DNA from 2 places in the Methylopila sp. 73B genome. Region 1 is predicted to be linked to the other one. Evidence: predicted binding sites of a transcription regulator. Region 1 holds the regulator's gene; the other holds the start of a gene.
What was found. The regulator LexA, encoded in region 1, represses DNA repair genes until DNA is damaged. The targets are predictions, from matches to a motif close to TGTTCNNNNTGTGTTCNG.
Positions count from the first base shown of each region.

Region 1 (3,417 bases):
ACCGGCATCGAGCCCGACTTCGCGCTGGTGAAGTTCAAGAAGCTCGCCGGCGGCGGCTACTTCAAGATCATCAACCGCGCCGTTCCCGAGGCCCTGCGTACGCTGGGCTACGCCGAGCACCAGATCGCCGAGATCGAGGCCTACGCCGTCGGCCACGGCTCCATGCGCCAGGCCCCGGCCGTCAACCCCAGCTCGCTGCGCGCCAAGGGCTTCCCCGACGCGCTGATCGAGACGCTCGAAGCGGCGATGAAGTCGGCCTTCGACATCAAGTTCGTGTTCAACAAGTGGACCCTCGGCGAGGCCTTCCTCACCGGCCAGCTCAAGGTCCCCGCCGAAAAGCTCGACGACGCCTCCTTCGACCTGCTGGCCTATCTCGGCTTCTCGAAGGCCGAGGTTGAAGCCGCGAACACCCACGTCTGCGGCGCGATGACCGTCGAAGGCGCGCCCCACCTGCGCCCTGAGCACTACCCCGTGTTCGACTGCGCCAACGCCTGCGGGCGGACGGGCAAGCGCTTCCTTTCGGTCGACAGCCACATCCGCATGATGGCGGCGGCGCAGCCCTTCATCTCGGGCGCGATCTCCAAGACCATCAACATGCCGAACGACGCGACGGTGGAGGACTGCTCCGCGGCCTACATGCTGTCGTGGAAGCTCGCGCTGAAGGCGAACGCCCTGTATCGCGACGGCTCCAAGCTCTCGCAGCCGCTCTCGTCCCAGCTGATCGCCGACGACAACGACGAAGAGGACGCCGTCGACGCGCTGGTCGCGCAGCCCAACGCGGCCCGCACCGCTCAGGTGATCGAGAAGATCGTCGAACGCGTCCAGCTGATCCGCGACCGCGAGAAGCTGCCGTCCCGCCGCAAGGGCTACACCCAGAAGGCGATCGTCGGCGGGCACAAGGTGTATCTGCGCACCGGCGAGTACGACGACGGCCGCATCGGCGAGATCTTCATCGACATGCACAAGGAAGGCGCCGCCTTCCGTTCGGTGATGAACAACTTCGCCATCGCCGTGTCGCTCGGCCTCCAGTACGGCGTTCCGCTGGAGGAGTATGTGGAGGCCTTCACCTTCACCCGCTTCGAGCCGGCCGGCTTCGTGCAGGGCAACGACACCATCAAGAACGCGACGTCGATCCTCGACTACGTGTTCCGCGAGCTCGCGATCTCCTACCTCTCGCGCTACGACCTCGCGCACGTCGACCCCTCCGACATCACGCCGGACGCGATCGGCGGCGGCGTCGAGCAGGGCAAGGCCCCGAGCGCGCCGGTGTCGAAGGGTCTGCTGCGCGGTCGTCAGCTGTCGGCGGTGCCGTCCGTCAGCCCGACGCCTGAGCCGAAGGGCGCGTCGAACGTGACCACGATCGGGACGCCCCGTCCCGTCTCCGCGGGCCTCGCCGTCCAAGGGGCGACCGCCCTCAAGCGCGAGCCGCAGCCGGCGGCCGAGGAGGCCCTTGGCCACCTCGCCTGGGAGGCCCCCGCGCCCGCCCCGGCCGCCAAGACCGCCGAGACCCGCCGCATGGAGGCTCGCGTCAAAGGCTATGAAGGCGATAACTGCTCAGAGTGCGGCAACTACACGATGGTCCGCAACGGCACCTGCCTGAAGTGCGACACCTGCGGAAGCACGAGCGGCTGCAGCTGAACGCCGACGACGTAGAGATCCGCGCTCTCTACGAGCCTTCGGCTGTCCGTAGCTGGACAATACCTTTCGAGAACCCGGGCGGTCCCAGTGGGGCCGCCCGGAAAGCTTTATGGAACATACGACGAACGTTTGCGCATGCTGCGCTGGGGCCGGTGGTGGTCCTGCAGGGAGATCTCCCCCGCGTCGCCCGGCGCCTCGGCGCCCAAGGCTTGTTAAGCCGCGCGGGAACGGAACGTTAAGAGTTGCGGAACACATCTAGAACAGGTAGATATCTGTTCATGATTTGTTTTGATTCTTGGCGGGCCCGCCCATGCTGACGCGCAAACAGTACGAACTGCTCCGCTTCATCCATGAGCGGCTGAAGGAGACCGGCGTGCCGCCCTCCTTCGACGAGATGAAGGACGCGCTGGATCTCAAGTCGAAATCCGGCATTCACCGCCTCATCATGGCGCTCGAGGAGCGCGGGTTCATCCGGCGCCTGCCGAACCGCGCGCGGGCGCTGGAGGTGGTGAAGCTGCCGGAGGCGGCGGCCCCCCCTGTCTCGCGGCCCACGGGCCGGTTCGCTCCCAACGTCATCGAGGGCAATCTGGGGCGGGTGCGCCCGCCGCAGTCGGACGACGACGACAACCGCATGGTCGCGATCCCGGTCATGGGCCGGATCGCCGCCGGCGTGCCGATCGAGGCGATCCAGGCGAAGAGCCACACCATCGCGGTCTCCCCCGACATGCTGTCCACGGGCGAGCACTTCGCGCTCGAGGTGCGCGGCGACTCGATGATCGAGGCCGGCATCCTCGACGGGGACCTTGTCCTCATCCGCAAGCAGACCGTCGCGGACACCGGCGACATCGTTGTCGCGCTCGTCGACGACGAGGAGGCGACGCTGAAGCGCCTGCGCAAGCGCGGCGCGTCGATCGCCCTCGAAGCGGCGAACCCGGCCTACGAGACGCGTATTTTCGGCCCCGACCGGGTGGCGATCCAGGGGCGGCTCGTCGGGCTGATCCGGCGCTACTGATCGTCGTCCAAAGGCAAGTCGTCGTCGGCCGGGTCGGTCGGGTCGACCGGCTTTGTAATGTCACTCGATTGCGGCGGACGACGGGGTTCGAAACGCAGCGCCAGAACGTCCGGCGGCGGGCGGACCGTCGCCGCCGCTCCCTCCCAGGGCCTATGTCCGGCGGGATCGCGCGCGGCGGTCGCGACGAATGCGTCGCCCTCGCGCGTGAGCGACAGCGCGCCGGTGGCGCGCAACGCGGCGCGGTCGATGACGGCCGCCGTCTTAGCGCAGGCAGGCGGCGCCTCAAGCCGGGTGATGACGAGCGCCGCCCGCCGGCAATCCTCCTCGAAAGCGCGCGCGTCCCAGACCAGCGCGACGTCGCGTTCGTCGTCGAGCCGGCCGACGCAGCCATAGGCGTCGCAGCGCGGCGTCGCCGACCTCGGTGGCCGGCCGTCGCGGTCGACGATGTCGCCGTCGGCCGCGAGCCAGACCTTCGCGGCGAAGGTGGTCGGGCGGGCGCCCAGCAGCGCCAGCCGCCCGTCGGCGCCCCGGATCGCGGCGGCGCGGCCGTCGCGGTCGATCACCAGGTCCGGTCGCCCAGGAGCCGCAGCCAAAGCGAGGCCCGCCGCAATTACGGGCGCGGCTGCGTAGCGGAGGGCGGTTCGCCACACGCAGAGCCAGGCCAGCCCCAGCGACAGCAGGGCGAGCGCCGGGGCGCCGAAGGCTGGGATCGCGCGCTCGGAGCCCGGCCAGGAGGCGACCGCGCGGGCGATCGCCAGCACGCCGCT
Region 1 covers NZ_JAFV01000001.1:1,159,523-1,162,939, forward strand. Annotated here, with positions in the region: gene K244_RS0105625 (vitamin B12-dependent ribonucleotide reductase) at 1-1,638, shown strand, start outside; gene lexA (transcriptional repressor LexA) at 1,949-2,650, shown strand; gene K244_RS0105635 (ComEC/Rec2 family competence protein) at 2,644-3,417, opposite strand, start outside.

Region 2 (3,417 bases), 760 kb from region 1:
GAGCGCCCCCCAATGCGAAGCCCTGCTGCAAGGGGCCCTCGAAGCCTGCGAACGTCACTACCAGGCGTTCCAGTTCGTGGTCTGGGCGGGCAAGAGCGCCGAGGAGGCCATGCAGGTGGTGGCCTTCGAGACGGCGGGGGAGGCGTGACGGCGTTGAGCCTTTCATGACCGATCATTCCATCGGGCCGCTCTCTTCGGGCGGCCCGATCCTTCTCGTGGGCGCGGGCAAGATGGGCGGCGCCCTTCTGGACGGGTGGCTGGCGGGCGGGCTCGATCCGGCGCTGGTCGCCGTCGTCGATCCTGGACTGCCGACGGCCGCCGCGGAGCGCCTCGCCGCGCAGGGCGTCGTCCTTGCTCCCGAGCCCGGCAGCCTGCCGCCGCCGGCCGCGATCCTCTTCGCGGTCAAGCCGCAGATGGCGACCGCCGCGCTTCCGAGCGTCGCGGGCTTTATTGGCCCCGATACCGTCGTCGTGTCCATTCTCGCCGGAACGACGCTCAGGACGCTGCGCAGCGGGCTTCCCGATGGCGCCGCCGTGGTGCGGACCATGCCGAACACGCCGGCCTCCGTTGGCCGCGGGATCACGGCCTGCGTCGCAGGCGAAGGCGTCAACGCGAGGCAGCGGGCTCTGGCGGACCGCCTGCTGCAGACCTGCGGCGAGGTTGTGTGGGTCGACGACGAGGCGTTGATCGACGCCGTCACCGGCGTGTCCGGTTCGGGCCCCGCCTATGTGTTTCTGATGGCGGAATCGCTCGCGCGCGCAGGCGTCGCGGCCGGGCTGTCGCCTGAACTCGCCGGCAAGCTCGCGCGGGCCACCATCGAGGGGGCGGGCGAATTGCTGCATCGTTCCCCCGAGACGCCGGAAACGTTGCGGAAGAACGTAACCTCTCCAAACGGCACGACGGCCGCGGCGCTCGGCGTCCTGATGGCGGCCGACGGCCTCGATCCTTTGCTCGAGCGCGCCGTGGCGGCGGCGACGGCGCGCTCCCGGGAACTTGCGGGCTAAGCCGCACGGGCCGCCTTGGAACAAACGCGCGCCGTGCCCATAATCGCGTGACGAGCGAGCACCACAAACCCGCGAGGAGACGCGCCATGGCACGCAATCCATCGTCTAGCGACGCTTCGTCGGCGAAGCCGTCGAAGGCCGAGCCCGGACCCGATCCGCGCGACAAAGCGATCGACGCGCTGTTCTCGCTGCTCGCCGAGAGGCCGTGGGGCGAGATCGGCCTGCATGATCTGGCCGAACGGGCCGGTATCGGCTTGGCGGACCTTCGCGGCCTGTTCCCTTCGAAGGGCGCGGTGCTGGCTGGCTTCGTCCGCAAGATCGATCTCGACGTCCTCAATCACGACGTCAAGGATATGGCCGACGAGCCGGCGCGCGAGCGTCTCTTCGACGTGCTGATGCGGCGTTTCGAGGCACTGGCCCCCTACCGCGAGGGCTTGCGCGCCGCCCGCCGCGGCGTGATGCGCGATCCGCTCGGCGCAGCCGAGATGAACAAGGTCGCGGTCTCGTCGATGCAGTGGATGCTGGCGGCGGCCGGCGTGCAGGAATCCGGCCCGTTGGGGGCCGCTCGCGCTCAGGCGCTTGTGCTCGTTAACGCGCGCGTCTTCGAGACCTTCCTGAACGATTCTGATCAGGGCCTCGCCCGCACCATGAAGGCGCTCGACGAGGAGCTCCGCAAGGCCGAACGCTGGGCCCGCCGCGCCGACGACGCGCTCCGCTTGACGGCTCCGTTTCGCGACGTGTGCGACCGCGCCTTCGCTCGCCGGCCCCGTAAGGACGACGCCGACGACCTGGCGAGCGCCGCGTGAGCTGGACTGCTGAAGCCGCGTCGCCCGTCATAGGCTTCGACGATTTCCTGAAGGTCGATGTCCGTGTGGGCGTCGTCGTCGAAGCCGAGCCCTATCCCGAGGCGCGAAAGCCCGCGATCAAGCTCAGGATCGACTTCGGCCCGGACATTGGCGTGAAGCGATCGTCGGCGCAGATTACCAAGCACTACGCGCCAGAGGCGTTGATCGGTCGTCAAGTGGTGGCGGTGGTGAACTTTCCGCCGCGTCAGATCGGCAAGTTCATCTCCGAGGTCTTGACCCTCGGAGTGCCCGACGCCGACGGGGAGGTCGTGCTGCTGTCGCCGACGACCGCCGTGCCGAACGGCGGCCGCCTGTTTTGAACACGCGCGTCAGCGCTTCTGGTTGCGGGCGTCCTTGAGTTCGTCGATCGCCATCGAGGCCTCGGCCTTTGTCAGGTCCGGCTTGTAAGCCTCGGCGCCGGTCTCCTCGGAGAGCGTCTTCAGGTAGGAGGCCTGAGCGCCGGTCATCGGCTCGTCGCCGGACACCCAGTCACTCGGATCCTTCTCCGCGTTGCTCTCGGGATCGGGCGCGGTCTTCGGATTGGGGTGAACCTCGTGAGCCGGAGCGCCGGGCGTCGGCGCATCGGGGTCCGCCGCACGGCGGGCGTCGACATGGGCTTGCGGGCGGCTTTCAGCCATGGGGCGTTTCCTCGTTCTGTCTTCGTTCACAGAGGGAAACGCTCGAAGGGAATGACGGTTCCTCTACGGCGGACACGAAAAAGCCCCGGCGCGGGGCGCGCGCCGGGGCTTTCGGAGGAACGGGCGGCGCTGGTCCAACGCCGCCGTTCGGAGCGGCTTACGGGCAGGCGCGCTGGCGCCCGTCGTAGCCCGTATAGGTGCCGGTCCGCGGATTGTACGAGCGGAACCGCTGTGCGCAGTAGCTGTCGCCGCGCGAATAGCTGCGGCCGTTCGCCGCTCCCGCGATCAGAGCGCCGGCCGCCAGGCCCGCGATGCCTGCCGCCGCATAGCCGCCGTAGTCCCGATCACGATAGTACCGCCGCCCATAATAGCGCCGTCCGTAGTACCTGCGCCCGCCATAGTGCCGGCGTCCGCCGTAATACCGCCGGCTGGAGAAATGCCGACGGCCCCCGTAGTGGCGACCTCCGCCCCAGCCGCGTCCGCCGCGCCAGCGGCGCCGATCCACGGTCTGGATGTCTCCGGTCTGCATGTCGGTCAGCGCTTGGGCGCGCACCTGCTCCAGCGTCGCCCGCGGCTTCGGCGCGCGGGGCGGAGCCGCTTCGGCGCTGACGACTCCCGTCAGGCCGATCGTTGCGGCGATCGCTATGGCGAGCGTCTTTCGCATCTTTTGAAGCTCCTGATTTTTAAGGGCGCGCGTTGCGCGCCAGATTCTGCGCCTCTCCCACCGGAGATAACTCGACCGTCCGGCGGAAGGTTTCGCGGCAGCCGGCCGGGCGCCTCACGTCTGCGTGACGACCTCGCGAGGCCTTGGCTGTCGGTCTGATTTGTCTCGGCGCGATTCCGGATTAGGGTCGCGCGCCGTCCGCTGCGTCCGAGGTCGCGACCCGCCATGCGCCGTTTGCTCGCAAGCCTCATCCTGATGATCGCCGG
Region 2 covers NZ_JAFV01000001.1:1,918,866-1,922,282, reverse strand. Annotated here, with positions in the region: gene K244_RS0109335 (YbjN domain-containing protein) at 1-148, shown strand, start outside; gene proC (pyrroline-5-carboxylate reductase) at 165-1,004, shown strand; gene K244_RS0109325 (hypothetical protein) at 1,091-1,810, shown strand; gene K244_RS0109320 (tRNA-binding protein) at 1,807-2,169, shown strand; gene K244_RS21715 (DUF3072 domain-containing protein) at 2,179-2,487, opposite strand; gene K244_RS22645 (BA14K family protein) at 2,645-3,151, opposite strand; gene K244_RS0109305 (DUF1176 domain-containing protein) at 3,377-3,417, shown strand, end outside.
Region 2: K244_RS21715 (DUF3072 domain-containing protein) is a predicted target of LexA. The motif match lies at 2,500-2,517, and genes of this name have one in related genera.